3 regions of the Constrictibacter sp. MBR-5 genome follow, and region 1 is predicted to be linked to each of the others. Evidence: predicted binding sites of a transcription regulator. Region 1 holds the regulator's gene; each other region holds the start of a gene.

Evidence for each region. The regulator HrcA, encoded in region 1, represses chaperone genes, less so after heat shock. The targets are predictions, from matches to a motif close to GTTAGCACTCNCCNNNGGNGAGTGCTAAC.
Region 2: a site for HrcA is predicted at 3,511-3,539, ahead of groES (co-chaperone GroES). Genes of this name have one in related genera too.
Region 3: a site for HrcA is predicted at 3,332-3,360, ahead of groES (co-chaperone GroES). Genes of this name have one in related genera too.

What each region holds. Positions count from the first base shown of each region.
Region 1 covers NZ_JBEPTK010000004.1:131,958-137,642, reverse strand. The annotation lists gene rdgB (RdgB/HAM1 family non-canonical purine NTP pyrophosphatase) at 1-481, opposite strand, end outside; gene rph (ribonuclease PH) at 539-1,258, opposite strand; gene hrcA (heat-inducible transcriptional repressor HrcA) at 1,404-2,459, shown strand; gene grpE (nucleotide exchange factor GrpE) at 2,481-3,110, shown strand; gene ABIE65_RS10635 (carbon storage regulator) at 3,141-3,362, opposite strand; gene flgB (flagellar basal body rod protein FlgB) at 3,529-3,930, shown strand; gene flgC (flagellar basal body rod protein FlgC) at 3,945-4,355, shown strand; gene fliE (flagellar hook-basal body complex protein FliE) at 4,370-4,675, shown strand; gene fliQ (flagellar biosynthesis protein FliQ) at 4,736-5,002, shown strand; gene fliR (flagellar biosynthetic protein FliR) at 5,007-5,685, shown strand, end outside.
Region 2 covers NZ_JBEPTK010000003.1:426,794-432,478, reverse strand. The annotation lists gene ABIE65_RS09010 (CE1 family esterase) at 1-479, shown strand, start outside; gene ABIE65_RS09005 (GntR family transcriptional regulator) at 545-1,210, shown strand; gene ABIE65_RS09000 (glutathionylspermidine synthase family protein) at 1,609-2,706, opposite strand; gene ABIE65_RS08995 (DUF1190 domain-containing protein) at 2,757-3,332, opposite strand; gene groES (co-chaperone GroES) at 3,581-3,871, shown strand; gene groL (chaperonin GroEL) at 3,929-5,596, shown strand.
Region 3 covers NZ_JBEPTK010000003.1:359,391-365,075, reverse strand. The annotation lists gene ABIE65_RS08670 (surface lipoprotein assembly modifier) at 1-1,090, shown strand, start outside; gene ABIE65_RS08665 (FecR family protein) at 1,105-2,910, shown strand; gene ABIE65_RS08660 (usg protein) at 2,940-3,200, opposite strand; gene groES (co-chaperone GroES) at 3,474-3,788, shown strand; gene groL (chaperonin GroEL) at 3,842-5,488, shown strand; gene ABIE65_RS08645 (MFS transporter) at 5,593-5,685, opposite strand, start outside.

The DNA.
Region 1 (5,685 bases):
TCGGGTCGTAGCCGAAGCCGCGGCTGCCGCGCGGCGGCCAGACGAGGGTGCCGTCGACCCGGCCCTCGAACGTCTCGCAATGGCCGTCCGGCCAGGCGAGCGCCAGGGCGCTGACGAAATGCGCCGATCGGTCGGCCGTGCCGCCCAGCTCGCGATGCACACGGGCCATCGCTGCGGCGAAGTCCTTGCTCGGCCCGCCCCACCGGGCGGAGTAGATGCCGGGCTGTCCGCCGAGCGCATGCACGGCGAGGCCGCTGTCGTCGGCGAGGGCGGGCAGGCCGGATCGCAGTGAGGCGTCCCGCGCCTTCAGTTCGGCATTGGCGACGAAGGTGGTGCCCGTCTCCTCGGGCTCCGGCAGGCCGAGTTCGCCGGAGGAGCGCACCTGAACGGACCAGGGCTTCAGCAGGTCGCGGATTTCCACGACCTTGCCGGGATTGTGGCTGGCGATGACGAGGTCGTTGCCGGTGAAGCGGCGCCGCATGCGGGTCCCCTGGCTGCGATCCGCCGCATATGGGGTGCGGCGGCGGCCGAAACCGCCTCAGGCGAGGCCGAGTGCCCGGCGCTGATGCTGGACCAGGTCGGCGACGCCGGCGCCAGCGAGATCGAGCAGCGCCAGGAAGGCCGCGTGCGAGAAGGGCTTCTGCTCGGCCGTGCCCTGGACCTCGACGATGCCGCCGCTGCCGGTGAGCACGAAGTTGGCGTCGGCCTCGGCGTTGCTGTCCTCGTCGTAGTCGAGGTCGAGCACCGCCTCGCCCTGATAGATGCCGCACGACACGGCCGCGACCTCGTCGGTCAGCGGCATCGCCTTGATGGCGCCGATCTTCATCATGTGCTGGAAGGCGAGATGCAGCGCGACGTAGCTGCCGGTGATCGCCGCGGTGCGGGTGCCGCCGTCGGCCTGGAGCACGTCGCAGTCGATGCGCACCTGGATCTCGCCCAGCGTCTCCATGTTCGTCACGGCGCGCAGCGACCGGCCGATCAGGCGCTGGATCTCCTGGGTGCGGCCGCTCTGCGACCCCTTCGCCGCCTCGCGGGCGCCGCGGGTGTGCGTGGCGCGCGGCAGCATCCCGTATTCCGCCGTCACCCAGCCCTTGCCGGTGTTGCGCAGGAAGGGCGGCACGCGGTCCTCGACCGACGCAGTGCACAGAACCTTGGTATGACCGAACGCGACCAGGCAGGAGCCCTCCGCATAGCGGTTCACGCCGGTTTCGAGCGATACCTGTCGCAACTGGTCGGTTGCGCGTCCGGAGGGCCGCATGGCGTCTATCCTGTGTCTCGATGTCGGGCGGGCGCGGACCCTAGCCCGCGGGCGCCGACGCGTCCATCCGCATTCGTTGACGACGCCGACGGGGCCACCTACATTCGACACCGGCCAGGGACAAGCCGTTTCCCTCCAACAGCAGATGCCGCTGAATCAGTCGCCCAGCATCGCAACCCTGAACGACCGGTCGCGCGAAATCTTTCGCATGGTCGTCGACGCCTATGTCGACACTGGCGAGCCGGTCGGATCTCGGACTCTTTCGAAGCGGCTGGGGACGACGCTCTCCGCGGCGACCATCCGCAATGTGATGGCGGACCTCCAGGATCTGGGATTGCTGTACTCGCCGCACACGTCGGCCGGGCGTCTGCCGACGGAGGCCGGGCTGCGGCTCTTCGTCGACGGTCTTCTCGAACTCGGCAGCCTGACCGAGCAGGAGCGCGGCGACATCGAAGCGCGTTGCGCCACGACGGGACGGAGCTTCGCGCAGACGTTGGAGCAGGCGGGATCGCTGCTGGCGGGCCTGTCGCGGCATGCGGGCCTTGTCGTGGCGCCGAAGGCCGGCACGCAGATGAGCCACATCGAGTTCGTGAACATCGGCAACGGCCGCGCCCTCGTCATCCTGGTGGACAGGGGCGGCAACGTCGAGAATCGGGTGATCGACCTGCCGCCGGGCCTGCCGGCCGAGACGCTGATTCAGGCGACCAACTATCTCCAGGCGCGGCTGGTCGGGCGCACCCTCGACGAGGCGCGGGGCGACATTTCGCGCGAGCTGGAGCAGCACCGCGCGGCCATCGACGCCCTGACGCAGACGGTGGTCGAGCGGGGGCTTGCGGTATGGGCTGGCGACGCCGCTCACGGTACCCTGATCGTTCGGGGCCAGGCACAGCTCCTCGACGACGTCACCGCGATCGAGGACCTCGAACGGATCCGTTCGCTGTTCGATGCGTTGGAGACCAAGGAAAGCCTCCTGCGCCTCGTCGATGCCGCCGAGCAGGGGCAGGGGGTGCAGATCTTCATCGGGGCCGAGAACGAGCTGTTCGGCCATGCCGGCTGGTCGATGATCCTGGCGCCGTACAGCGACGAGCAACGCCGCGTCGTCGGTGCGATCGGCGTGATCGGCCCGACGCGATTGAATTACGCCCGTATCGTCCCTGTCGTGGACTATACGGCGAAGGTGGTCGGGCGGTTGCTCGGCTGACGCCAGTCCAAGGAAGAGAAGATGTCGAAAGAGCAGATGAATCCGGATCCGGCGGAACCGGTGGCGAACACGGCGCAGGGCGACGTCCGCGAGGATGGCGCTGCGACGGCGGAGCGTCAGGACGGGCAGCCCGATGCGCCGGAAGGGTCGCGCATCGCCGAACTGGAAGCCGAGATCGCCGGGCTGAAGGATCAGCATCTGCGGGCCTTGGCCGAGATCGAGAATGTCCGCCGGCGTGGCCAGCGCGACCGCGACGAGGCGGCGAAATACGGCGCCGCCGGGTTCGCGCGCGACATGCTCGCCGTGGCCGACAACCTGCGCCGCGGCATCGACAGCGTGCCGGCCGAGGCGCGTCGTGACGACCAGCACGTGGCCAATCTCATCGCCGGCGTCGAACTGGTCGAGAAGGATCTGCTGTCCGCGTTCGAGAAGCACGGCGTCCAGCGCGTCGACCCGAAGCCGGGCGAGCGGTTCGACGCCAACGTGCATCAGGCGATGTTCGAGGTGGAGAACAGCGGCCAGCCGGCGGGCACCGTCGCCCAGGTGCTTCAGCCCGGTTACGTCCTCAACGGCAGGCTGCTTCGGGCCGCCATGGTCGGCGTCGCGAAGGGTGAGGCCGTTCAGGGGCAGAAGGTGGACACGACCGTCTGAGGTGTGCCGGTGCGCGTTTCGGCGCGCACGTCACTCCTGATCGTCGAGGGATTCGAGAAGCGCGCGGCCGGCGTCTGCCGCGGCGCGGTTCTCCGCCTCGACGCGATCGAAGATTTCACGCCGCAATACGGTCGCTTCCGGCGGAAAGGTGAAGCCCAGGCGGACGGAGCGCCCGCGGACCTCCACCACCGTGACCTCGATATCGCCGTTGATCACGACTGAGTCGCCGATCTTGCGGGTCAGGTAGAGCATCCTGCCGCCCCTGCCATGCTGTGCCGCCTCCCCCCGAACCAGGCAGTCCTGCGGCGAGGACCACGGATAACACCCTAGCAGGCTCCTCGCGGTGCGTTAACGTTTTCTTTAGCGCGAATGCGGCACACTGCAACCTCTGCTCCGGGAAACAGGTGTTCATCGGTCCATGGACCTCGGCGGCTTCAAGCTCTTCGGCATGCTGGAACGGCGGATGGACTGGCTGGGCGACCGCCAGCGCGTTCTGGCGCAGAACGTCGCGAACGCCGACACCCCCAACTATGCCGCCCAGGACCTGAAGCCGCTTCGATTCGACGATGCGATGCGATCGGCCGGTCCCGTCGGCGTGGAACGGACGGACCCCAAGCATATAACCGGGCATCCGCCGGCCAGCCGTTACGGCGAGCGGCGGACGAAGGACGGGGAGGCAGTGACGCTGTCGGGCAACGCCGTCGACCTCGAAGGCGAACTGCGCAAGGTGTCCGAGACGAGCATGGACTATCAGGCGATGGTCAATCTCTACCGCAAGCACGTCTCGATGCTCCGCACGGCGATCGGCCGGAACGGCTAAGGGAGAGGCCGCCCATGGACCTGGTCAAGTCGCTCCAGATCTCCGCCTCGGGCATGCGCGCTCAGGGCACGCGTCTGCGCGTGATCGCGGAGAACCTCGCCAACGCGCAGTCGACCGCACAAGTCCCCGGCGGTCAGCCCTATCAGCGCAAGGTGGTCAGTTTCAGCAACGACCTCAATCGGGCATCGGGTGTCGAGGAGGTCAAGGCCGACCGCGTTCGGCTCGACTCCTCGGAGTTCGAACGGCGCTACGATCCAGGGCACCCGGCAGCGGACGCCGATGGATACATGCTCCTGCCGAACGTGAATCCGATGGTCGAACTCATGGATATGCGCGAGGCTCAGCGCAGCTACGAGGCGAACCTGAACGTGCTCAGCGCGTCGCGCTCCATGCTGATGCGCACGATCGACATGCTCCGGACCTGATCGAGGGAACCCCGATGGCCATCAATCCCCTCAGCGCTGCGGGCGCATACGCGAACGCATCGAAAGTCGGTACGTCGCCGGGCATGGAAGCCCGGGGCGGCGGCAGCAGCTTCGCGGAGATGATCAAGGACGCTGGCCGCAGCACGGCGCAGGAACTGCGCGGCGCCGAGCAGCTGTCCGCGAAGGCGGCGGCCAAGGAAGCCGACCTGCTGCAGGTGGTGAACGCCGTCACCAATGCCGAGGTCAGCCTCCAGACCGTCGTGGCCGTGCGCGACCGGGTCATCCAGGCTTACCAGGACATCATCCGCATGCCGATCTGACGCCTCGCGGCCGCTGGTCGCGAGGTATTTTTTTATCCGGCGAGTTATGGTGAAGATCCGATGAATGCCGCCGACGTGCTCGACGTCTCCCGCGATGCGATCATCGTCACGATGCAGGTGTCGGCGCCGCTCATGGTGATCGCCCTCGTCGTCGGCGTGACCATCTCGCTGTTTCAGGCACTGACCCAGATCCAGGAGATGACCCTGGTGTTCGTGCCGAAGATCCTGGCCGTGTTCGCGGGAACGCTGGCGTTGATCCCCTTCATGCTCTCGTCGATGACCGGGCTGATGGAGCGGATCGCCGATCGCATCGTGAACCAGGGTTAGGCTGGTGCTGGAGCGTCTGGTCCTCGTCGACGTCCTGACGTTCTTCCTCGTGTTCTGCCGCGTGGGATCGGCGGTGATGGTGCTGCCCGGTTTCGGCGAAGCGATGGTCTCGCCCCAGGTGCGCCTGCTCCTGGCGCTGGCCGTGACGCTGGTGGTCGCTCCAGTCGTCGGACCGACGCTCGCCGGCGTGCCGGGCGGGCTCGAGGTGCTGCTGATCACGGAGATCGGGGTCGGACTGTTCGTCGGCGCTGCCGCGCGGATGATGATGTCGGCGCTGCAGGTCGCCGGCAACGTGATCGCCTTCCAGACGAGCCTCGCCGGAGCGATGGCCTTCGATCCCATGTCCAACACGCAGACGCCGGTGACGGGCACGTTCCTCAGCACGCTCGGGCTCGTGCTCGTCTTCGTCGCGGACCTGCATCACCTGATGCTCGCGGGCATCGTCGAAAGCTATCGCCTGTTCGTTCCGGGGCAGCTGCCGCCGATCGGCGACTTCGCCGAGGCGGCGACGCGGATCGTCGGCGATTCCTTCCGCATCGGCATGCAGCTGTCGGCGCCGTTCCTGCTGGTGGGCATCCTCGTCACCGTCGGGATGGGGCTGCTGTCGCGCCTGATGCCCCAGGTCCAGGTTTTCTTCCTCGCGGTGCCGGTACAGATAATGATCGGCCTGCTCGTCCTGGCGC
Region 2 (5,685 bases), on a different contig from region 1:
AGCGGCTGGCGGTCGAGATGCCGGGCCGCCTCGCGGCGGCGGCGTCGGTCGCCGGCCATCTGCACGTTCCCGGCAACGGCGAGCGGCCGCCGCCGCTTCTCCTGATCTTCGGCGGCAGCGACCCGCTGGTGCCGCTGAACGGCGGTCAGGTCTCGGCGCCCGGCATCTCCGACCACCGTCCGCCCGCGGTGCTCGCCACCGTCGGCCGCTGGGTCGCCGCACTCGGCTGCCCGGACGCGCCGGCCGCGGCGGTCGACGGGCCGCGCGTCGAGCGCCGGCTGTGGGCGCCCTGCGCCGGCGGCGGCGAGCTGGCTGTCGTGCTGGTGCGCGACCTCGGCCATCACTGGCCGGGCAGCGGCGGCGGCGGCCCCCTGCCGGCGCGCCTCGCCGGGCCGACCAGCGACGCCGTCGACGGCACCGCCGAGATCTGGGCGTTCCTGCGCCGGCACGCGCGAACCAGGGGCGCGGCCGCGCGCTGAAAATGCGCCGGCGCGTAGATTCGAATCAGTCGCTGGCGCCAGACCCGTAGGCTATAACCGCCGCCATGCGCACCGAGACACGCACTCGCGCCGAGGAGATCCGCCTGCGGCTGGCCGACGATATCGTCTGCGGCCGGCTCGCCCCGGGCATCGCGCTCGAGGAGGAGGAACTGGCGCGCCAGTTCGGCGTGTCGCGCACGCCGGTGCGCGAGGCGATCCGCCAGCTGGAGGCGATCGGCCTGGCCGTGGCGCGGCCGCATCGCGGCGCCGTCGTGGCGCCGATCACCGGGGAGCGCCTGGACGAGATGTTCGCGGTGCTCGGCGAGCTGGAGGCGGTGTGCGCGCGGGAGTGCGCGACGCGCATGACGGGCGGCGAGCGCAGCGCGCTGTCGGCGCTGCACGAACGCATGCGCCGGGCCGTGCGCGACGGCGAGCTGGAGGCCTATGCCGGCCTGAACGACTCCTTCCACGACGCGATCGGCAACGGCAGCGCCAACGGCTTCCTGACCGACCTGACGCTCTCGGTCCGCGCGCGCCTGCAGCCCTTCCGCAAGGCGCAGTTCTATGCGTCGCTGGAGCGGCTGAGCCAGTCCTGGGCGGAGCACGACCGGGTGGTCACGGCCATCCTGCAGGGGTCCGGCCCGGCGGCCGAGAACGCCATGCGCGACCATATCCGCACGTCGCGCCGCAACTACGACGTGATCGCGCCGCGCGCGGTGAGCCGCATCTGAGAAGTGTGGGCCGGCTTGCCATCGAACGGCGGGGTGCGCTATGGCAGCAGGCGTCGATGCGGACGTGGCGAAATCGGTAGACGCAGCAGACTTCAATTGGAGTGCCCGCGGGGAAATCCGCGGCGTAGAACCGCTCAAAGTCGGGGAAAGCTGAGGGGCCGCGGCCCGATGCCGATCCCGAGCCAAGCCCCGGCCGCGCCGCCGGGGAAGGTGTAGAGACTGGACGGGCGGCGCCTAACGCCGGTGCGACGCGCACCGGCCAGGGCGAAGGGACAGTCCAGACCACGAACGCCGGCCGCACGCGCCGGCGGCGGCGAAAGCCGAAGTGGTACGAAAATCTGCCTCTCTCAGAGAGTACGGGTTCGAGTCCCGTCGTCCGCACCACGTTTCCGCCGCACCTACGCGAAGTAGTGCGGCACGAAGCGGCTGGTGTTCTTGGTGACGGCGTCGTCGTCCTCGCGGATGCCGATGCCGGCGGGCTGCGAGGCGATGACCCAGGAGCCGATGACGGCGCGGTTGCCGCCGAAGTCGGCGAGCGGCGCGAAGCCCTGGTAGACCTCGCCGGGGCGGGCGTCGGTCAGGCCGCCCGGGTGGACGACGACGCCCTGGCCTTCCCGGCCGAGGGCGGGCTTGGCGACCACGGGTCCCGCTATGTCGCGCGGGTCGAGCGAGGCGGGCAGCAGGTTCGGGTGGCCCTCGAACATCTCCCACAGGATCGGCAGGATCGCCTTGTTGGAGAGGACCATCTTCCACGGCGGCTCGATCACCTGGAGCCGCGACGGGCCGATATAGGCACCGAAATTCTCCTCGATCAGCCACTCCCAGGGATAGAGCTTGAAGAGGCTGCGGATGTGGCGGTCGTCGGCGTCGACGAAGCCGAGCCCGTCCCAGCCGATCTCGTCGATGAAGAGGAAACGCGTGTCGAGCCCGGCCTGCAGGGCGGTGTCGCGCAGATATTCGGTCGTGCCGAAATCCTCGTCGTGGTCGCGCACGCAGGTGAAGTACAGCGTCTCGGCGATGCCGTACTTGCCCCAGGCCTCGACCAGCTTCTCGTGGATCGAGTTGAACTGGTCGTCGTCGGGGCGCAGGGTCTGCAGCCACTCCCACTGCACGACGCTCGCCTCGAACAGGGCGGTCGGCGTGTCGGCATTGTATTCGAGCAGCTTCGGCGGGCCGCTGCCGTCGAAGCTGAGGTCGAAGCGACCGATCATGTTGCGGTCGAAACGGCGCCAGCTCTCGTCGATCAGGCCGTGCGCCGCCTCGGGAATGGCGAGCCGGGTGTAGAGGCCCTCCTGGACGACGCGGTCGACCGCCAGCAGGCAGATGCGCTCCAGTTCCGCCGTGGCGTCCTCGATCGCGTCGATCTCGGCCGCGGAGAAGCGGTAGCAGGCGTCCTCGGTCCAGTAGCGCTGGCCGTCGATGGTGTGGAAGCGGAAGCCCATCGCCTCCGCGCGCTCGCGCCAATCGGCGCGCGGTTCGATCGCGATCCGCTCCATGCCGTCCCGCTCCCTGGCTTATCCGCTCTCGGTCGTTCCGCCCCCGCCGGTCAGCTCGACGAGCTGTAGCCGGACCGGCCGAAGCCGCCGCGCGCCACGTTCTGCTGGCGCGCCATCTCGAACTTCGGCACGCCGACGCTGCCCGCGGCGCGCGCCGGCGGCGGCATGCGCGCGCTGTCGAGACGGCCGACGGTGCGGTCGCGGCCGGTATAGGCGTTGTTCTGGGTGTCGCGGTAGATCGGCGCCGCGGCATAGCCGCCGCCCATCATCCGGCCCATCATGAAGCCCATCATCGCCGGCATGAACCAGCTGCCGCCGCCGGCGTTCGCCTGGGCGGGGTCGCCCTCGGCCGCGGTCTGGCGCGGCGCGGGGGTGCAGTTCTCGACCCCGAACTCCGCCTCGCACTCCTCGCGGTTCGCGAACTTCGGCGCCGTCTCCACATGGGCCGTCTCGGCGCGCTTGTAGGCTTCGAGACACTCCTTCTGGTCGTAGGAGGATTCGCAGGCCTGCGCGTCGGTGAAGAGCTGGCCTTTCGTGGCCACGTCGACCGGATCGTCGCAGCCGGAAAGCATGAAGGCGCCAGCACTGCCCAGCAGCACGAGACGGATGGAGCGGGAGCGTTTCATGCGGTTTTCCTGCCTTCTGTCGAGCCTGACGGAATGTGGTGCGGCAACACGCGAGATTGAAGGTTCGCCGATACCTACCATGTCTCTGCCCAGGGCGATGCTCCGACCATGTGCGTCGGCGGACATTTCGTGCCGGGTGGCGTGATCGCTTCACCGCACGCGCTCACCGGCACAGGAGTCTGGCACTCGGGATGCGAGAGTGCTAAAAGCTGCGCCAGCGATTTCAGATCGTGAGAAGGAGACACCACATGCCGGCATTCAAGCCGTTGCACGACCGCGTACTCGTGAAGCGCATCGAGCAGGAAAAGAAGACCTCCGGCGGGATCATCATCCCGGAGACCGCCCAGGAGAAGCCGCAGGAAGGCGAGATCGTCGCCGTCGGCCCGGGCGCCCGCGACGAGAGCGGCCGTCTGCAGCCGCTCGACGTCAAGGTCGGCGACCGCATCCTGTTCGGCAAATGGTCGGGCACCGAGGTGAAGATGGATGGTCAGGAATTCCTGATCATGAAGGAGTCGGACATCATGGGCGTCGTCGCCTGACCGGCTGACCGACCTCCCGTTCCGGCCCTCTACTCTACAATCCAAGGACAGAAACACATGGCAGCCAAAGACGTGAAGTTCGGCGGCGACGCGCGCGACCGTATGGTGCGCGGCGTCAACATCCTCGCCGACGCCGTCAAGGTGACGCTCGGCCCGAAGGGCCGCAACGTGATCATCGACAAGGCGTTCGGCGCGCCGCGGATCACCAAGGACGGCGTCAGCGTCGCCAAGGAAATCGAGCTTTCCGACAAGTTCGAGAACATGGGCGCGCAGCTCGTCAAGGAAGTCGCGACCAAGACCAGCACCGAGGCCGGCGACGGCACGACGACCGCCACGGTCCTGGCCCAGGCGATCGTCCGCGAGGGCGTGAAGGCGGTTGCCGCCGGCATGAACCCGATGGACCTGAAGCGCGGCATCGACATGGCCGTCGAAGCCGTCGTGAAGGACCTGCAGTCGCGTTCGCGCAAGGTCTCGACCAACGACGAGATCGCCCAGGTCGGCACGATCTCCGCCAACGGCGACCGTGAGGTCGGCCGCATGCTCGCCGAGGCGATGCAGAAGGTCGGCAACGAGGGCGTGATCACGGTCGAGGAGGCCAAGAGCCTCGAGACCGAGCTCGACGTCGTCGAGGGCATGCAGTTCGACCGCGGCTACCTGTCGCCGTACTTCATCACCAACGCCGAGAAGATGATCGTGGAAATGGAGGACTGCTACATCCTCCTGCACGAGAAGAAGCTCTCCGGCCTGCAGCAGATGCTGCCGGTGCTCGAGGCCGTGGCGCAGAGCGGCAAGCCGCTGCTGATCATCGCCGAGGACATCGAGGGCGAGGCGCTGGCGACCCTGGTCGTCAACAAGCTGCGCGGCGGCCTGAAGGTCGCGGCGGTGAAGGCCCCGGGCTTCGGCGACCGCCGCAAGGCGATGCTGGAAGACATCGGCGTCGTCACCGGCGGCGAGGTCATCTCCGAAGACCTCGGCATCAAGCTGGAGAACGTGACCCTCGACATGCTCGGCCGCGCGAAGCGGGTGCGCATCGACAAGGACAACACGACGATCGTCGACGGCAACGGCGGCACGGACGATATCCAGGCACGCTGCACGCAGATCAAGGCGCAGATCGAGGAGACCTCCTCGGACTACGACCGCGAGAAGCTGCAGGAGCGTCTGGCGAAGCTCGCGGGCGGCGTCGCGGTCATCCGCGTCGGCGGTTCCACCGAGATCGAGGTGAAGGAGCGCAAGGATCGCGTCGACGACGCGATGCACGCAACCAAGGCGGCGGTCGAGGAAGGCGTCCTGCCCGGCGGTGGCACCGCGCTGCTGTACGGCACCAAGGCGCTGGACGGCCTGAACCCGGTGAACAACGACCAGAAGGTCGGCGTCGACATCATCCGCAAGGCCCTGCAGGCTCCGGCGCGCCAGATCGCCGAGAACGCGGGCGCCGACGGCGCGGTCGTCGCGGGCAAGCTGCTCGAGCAGAACGACACGAACTTCGGCTACGACGCCCAGACCGGAACCTATGGCGACCTGGTGAAGGCCGGCATCATCGACCCGACCAAGGTCGTGCGCCTCGCCCTCCAGGACGCCGCGTCGGTGGCGGCCCTGCTGGTCACCACCGAGGCGATGGTCACCGACCGTCCCGAGAAGAACGGCGGCGGCGCTGGCGGCGGCATGCCCGGCGGCATGGGCGGCATGGGTGGAATGGGCGACATGGGCGGCATGGGCTTCTAAGCCCGGCGCTCAGGTAAGCCGGCCACCCGGCCCGAGCTCACGCTCGACGCCGGACCACGACGAGGAACCCCGCCGCCGTACCCACGGCG
Region 3 (5,685 bases), on a different contig from region 1:
GCGGGTTCGGCTCGAACTCGGCGCGCTCTACATGCGCATCGGTGCCGACGAGATGGCGCGGGTCTACCTGCAGGACGCGCTGACGGCACCCGAGGTGCCTGATCCGGTAAGGGAACGGATCGAGACGCTGCTCGCCCAGATCGACCAGCGGACGGCGCGCAACGTGTTCGCGGGCTCGGTCTTCGGCGGCCTTCGCTATCAGACCAATGCGAATGCGGGCCCCGATTCCAGCCAGGTTCAGGCCTTCGGCCTCGACGCGCGGCTCGACGACGAGTTCCGTGCGGACGACGACTTCAACGCGTTCCTCTCCGGATCGCTGGTCCACCGCTACAATTTCGACTCGCCCTACGGCGAGTGGTGGGAGACGCGGCTGACGGGCTACGGCGCCTGGCAGTTCGACTTCACCGACCTGGACATCGCTCTCGCGGAGATTCAGACGGGCCCGCGCATCGCGCTCAACCCGGGAGAGTGGAAGGGCACGTCGCTGCGGGTCTACGCGCTCGGCAACGTGGTCGACCTCGGCCGACGGCTGCTCTACGCCAGCGTCGGCGGCGGTGCGGAGGTCAGTCAGGTCGTCAACGACCAGGCGATCGTCGATCTGGGCTACGCGTTCCGCTACAAGGACTATCACAACTCGGACCGGTCGCCGAACGCGGACGACTATACCGGCGACGAGCATACGCTCGGCCTGACAGGCCGCTACGCGATCGATCCGGACTGGATGATGTTCGGCGGCGTCACCGTCATCCGCGACGACGCCAAGACGGCGCATCAGTCGAACTGGGAATACGGGCTGCTGGCCGGCGTGCGCTACAGCTACGCCGCGCCGTTCGAGTCCATCCAGCTGCCGTGGCAGGTCGCGCTCGCCGTCTCCTTCGGCGAGCGCTGGTATGACGATGCCGACGTGGCCGTCAATCCGAACACCGACCGGTCCGACAACATCTGGCAGGTCAGCCTCAATCATTCGGCGCGCGTGACCTCGGATATCTCGATCGAGAGCCAGATCCGGTACGAGGATCAGGACTCGAACCTGACCAACTACAGCTACGACAACTGGTCCTTCACGCTCGGCGTGCTGGCGACGTTTTAGTAAAGGTGATCGCTATGCGGCCTTACCACTGGCTGACCGTCGCTTCGGTGATCGCCGCGGCACTCGCCGTGGCGCCACAGGCAGCCGACGCCGCGCGCGTCGGCACGACCGCGGCCGTCAATCCGGAAGCGACGGGCACGCCGCCGGGCGGGGCAACCCGCACGCTCTTCATCGGCCAGGACATCGTCTTCGAGGAGAAGATCGTCACGGCCGGCGCCGGTCAGACGCAGATCCTGTTCCTCGACCAGTCGGCCCTGACGGTCGGCCCGAACTCGGAAGTCGTCATCGACCGCTTCGTCTACGACCCCGACCGTTCGACGGGCGAGATGGTGGTGTCGGTGACGAAAGGACTGTTCCGCTTCGTCGGCGGCAAGATCAGCTCCACCAGCGGCGCCACGATCCGGACGCCGACCGCGACCCTGGGCATCCGCGGCAGCGTGGTACTCGGCGCGTCCGATCCGCTCGACATCGTCTTCGTCGCCGGCAGCACGCTGAACGTCAGCAACGCTTCCGGTAACCTGAACATGGATTCCCGCTCCATCGGACGGCGGGTCGTGACGAACGGCGGCGCCCCACAGGACGGCGGTAGCGCCTCGGCGGCCACGTTGCGGAGTTATCTGGCCGCCCTGAACACGCCGGGCAGCGGCAGCGCCCCCGAGCAGCCGACGGATGTCGGCGCGCGGGCGGGTCTGGGCAACAGGCTTCCCGGCGGCAGCATCCTGCATTTCGCGGCGGCCAACTACGCCACCGGCGGCAGCACCAGCAACCTGCAGCCGGGGACCGCCGGCGGCGCCAGCCAGATACGCGACGTCGTCGAAACCGGCGCCAACACCCAGGTCCGGGATGCCGTTACAGGGGGTGGATCGCACTCGCCCGGAGGCGGACTCGGCGGGATCTTCGGCGGATTGCCCTCGGCACCAGGCGGTTCGCCGGGAACGCGCACGACCGATACGATCGAAGGCTATGGCACAAGCCTACGGTTCACTTACGACGGCACGGGCGACCCGATCGCGCTGCTGTCGAATTCGACGGATCTGGAGGGCGTGATCGTCGCCGCAGGCAGCCCGACGCCGACCCTGACCATCGAACGCAGCGTCGAGGGCGATCACATCGACGCCGATCTGCGCCTCGACCGGCTCTACGAGTTCGGGAAGGGCCGCTCGGTCAACAGCCTCTTCTTCGACGACGACACATTCGCCGCCATCATCTCCCCGAACGGGCCCGGCGGCACGCCCGGCGGGCCGGTCACCGTGATGGTGACCCACGACCTCCTGCAGGCGCCGCAGGGGGTCGACGAGACGAAGCTCTGTTCCTGCTCCTTCCTGACGTGGGGCTATTGGGCGGCGGACGTGCCGGGAGCGTCGAGCAGCGAAACGCCGGGGCAGCGTGACTTGGTGGCGCTCGGCACCTGGGTCGCGGGCAAGCTTCCGACCGCCGCGGACATACCGACGACCGGGACCGCCAGCTATGCGGGGCATGCGGTCGGCAGCGTCGTCGACAACGGGCAGTTCCGGATGGCGACCGGCAGCATGACGGCGAACTTCGACTTCGGCACCCGCTCCGGGTCCATGCACATCAACGACTTCGACAACCGGGACTATACCGGTTCGGCGAGCGCCGTGACGAACCGCATGTCGATCAACGTCATCTCCAGCGACGGCAACGTCAGCGGCAACGTCGTCGGTTCATTTGCCAGGAACGGCAGCGATCCGGTCGGCGGCGTGATCGGCGACCTGATCCTGAGCGGAACGAACGGCTCCGGCGGCAGCTATGTCGGCGTCGGCACGATCGCCGGGCAGAAGGCGACCGGCCAGAACTGACCGGCGCCGGCGTCGGCAGCCTCCTGCCCTCAGTTCAGGGCGAAGTGGGGGGTCGTCCGGAAGTCGGCCGGGCTGACGATCCCCCGCTGCGCCACACGCACCGTGTGGATCTTCGCCTCGATCTCGCGCTCCCAGAAATCGAGAAACTTCTGCAGCGCCGGATATTTCGGCGCCGCGTCAAGCTTCTGCCAGACGAACGTCTGCAGCAGGCAGGGGTGGTCGGGCAGGCGGTAGACGATTTCGGCGGTCGTCAGCCGCCATCCCATGAGCTGTCTCTCCAGATCGGTCACGGTCCTTCTCCCTTGAACCGTCCCACGAAAGTGTCAGGACCAGGGAATTTCGGCACACGCTCGCGCAGAAATCAATAAAATCAATGGACTAGCAGCCGCTTCCAGCGACTGCTGCCAGCGCGCCGAAATTTGTTAGCAGTCAGACACTGAGAGTGCTAAAAACCCCCTTGAAAGGATCCTGTGCGGCGCATAGATCCGGGCCGTCGCGGCCCCGGGATTTAGGGCCGCAGGTCGTATCGGGATCCTCTACAGCATATTCGAGGGAGCAGTCAGATGCAGTTCAGGCCTCTGCACGACCGTGTCGTCGTCAAGCGCGTCGAAGAGACGACGAAGACGGCGGGCGGCATCATCATTCCCGACACCGCCAAGGAAAAGCCGCAGGAAGGCGAAATCATCGCCGTCGGCCCGGGCGCCCGCAACGAGAAGGGCGAGATCCAGGCGCTGGACGTCAAGGTCGGCGATCGCATCCTCTTCGGCAAGTGGTCCGGCACCGAAGTGAAGCTCGACGGTCAGGATTACCTGATCATGAAGGAGTCGGACATCATGGGCATCGTCGAAGGCGGTGCAGCGGCGAAGGCCGCCGCCTGAACCGGCAGCATCCACTGCACGTCGAAGCCCTGACCAACTAAGGAACGATCGAAATGGCTGCCAAGGAAGTCAAGTTCAGCACGGACGCGCGCGACCGCATGCTGCGCGGCGTCAACATCCTCGCCGACGCGGTGAAGGTCACGCTGGGCCCGAAGGGCCGCAACGTCATCATCGACAAGGCGTTCGGCGCACCGCGGATCACCAAGGACGGCGTCACCGTCGCCAAGGAGATCGAGCTCAAGGACAAGTTCGAGAACATGGGCGCCCAGATGGTGCGCGAAGTGGCCTCGAAGACCAACGACGTGGCCGGCGACGGCACGACGACCGCGACGGTTCTCGCCCAGGCGATCGTCCGTGAAGGCGCCAAGTCGGTGGCCGCCGGCATGAACCCGATGGACCTGAAGCGCGGCATCGACCTCGCGGTCGCAGCGGTCGTCGCGGACCTGAAGAGCCGGTCGGTGAAGATCAAGACCAGCGAGGAAGTGGCGCAGGTCGGCACGATCTCCGCCAACGGCGACAAGGCGATCGGCGCGATGATCGCCGAGGCGATGCAGAAGGTCGGCAACGAGGGCGTCATCACGGTCGAGGAGGCCAAGAGCCTCGAGACCGAGCTCGACGTCGTCGAGGGCATGCAGTTCGACCGTGGCTATCTCTCGCCGTACTTCATCACCAACGCCGAGAAGATGACCTGCGAGCTGGAGAACCCGTACATTCTCCTGCACGAGAAGAAGCTGTCGAACCTGCAGTCGATGCTGCCGGTGCTCGAGGCCGTGGTCCAGAGCGGCCGGCCGCTCCTGATCGTCGCCGAGGACATCGAGGGCGAGGCGCTGGCGACGCTGGTCGTCAACAAGCTGCGCGGCGGCCTGAAGGTCGCGGCGGTGAAGGCACCGGGCTTCGGCGACCGCCGCAAGGCGATGCTGGAGGACATGGCGACCCTGACGGGCGGCCAGGTCATCTCCGAAGACCTCGGCATCAAGCTGGAGAGCGTGACGCTCGACATGCTCGGCCAGGCGAAGAAGGTCGCGATCACGAAGGACGACACCACGGTCGTCGACGGTGCCGGCGAGAAGGCCGACATCGAAGCGCGCTGCACGCAGATCAAGGCGCAGATCGAGGAGACGACCTCGGACTACGACCGTGAGAAGCTTCAGGAGCGTCTGGCGAAGCTGGCGGGCGGCGTCGCGGTCATCCGCGTCGGCGGTGCCACCGAGATCGAGGTGAAGGAGAAGAAGGACCGCGTCGACGACGCCCTGAACGCCACGCGCGCGGCGGTCGAGGAAGGCATCCTGCCCGGCGGCGGTTCGGCCCTTCTCTACGCGATCAAGGCGCTCGAATCGGTGAAGCCGGAGAATGCGGACCAGCGCGTCGGCGTCGAGATCATCCGCCGCGCGATCCAGGCCCCGGCACGCCAGATCGCCGAGAACGCCGGGTCGGACGGTTCGGTGATCGTCGGCAAGATGCTGGAGAGCACCGACGCCAGCTGGGGCTACGACGCCTCCGAAGGCAAGTACTGCGACCTGGTGAAGGCCGGCATCGTCGATCCGACCAAGGTCGTGCGTACCGCGCTGCAGGACGCCGCGTCGGTTTCCGGGCTGATGATCACCACCGAGGCGATGGTCGCCGAGAAGCCGGAGCCGAAGTCGGCCGCGGGCGGTCCGGGCGCCGGTGGCATGGGCGGCATGGGCGACATGGACTTCTGATCGCGTCACGACGCGACAGGATCTCCCACGCGAAGGGGCCGCGGCGATGCCGCGGCCCCTTTACGCATTTGGATCGGGTTCGCTCACCCGGTGTTCCGGCGTCGTCAGTCCTCGCGTCGCGGCGGCTCCGGCATGCGCCAGAGCAGCATAGTGCCGATGACCAGCAGGATGAGGATCGTCGACATGCCGATGCGCTG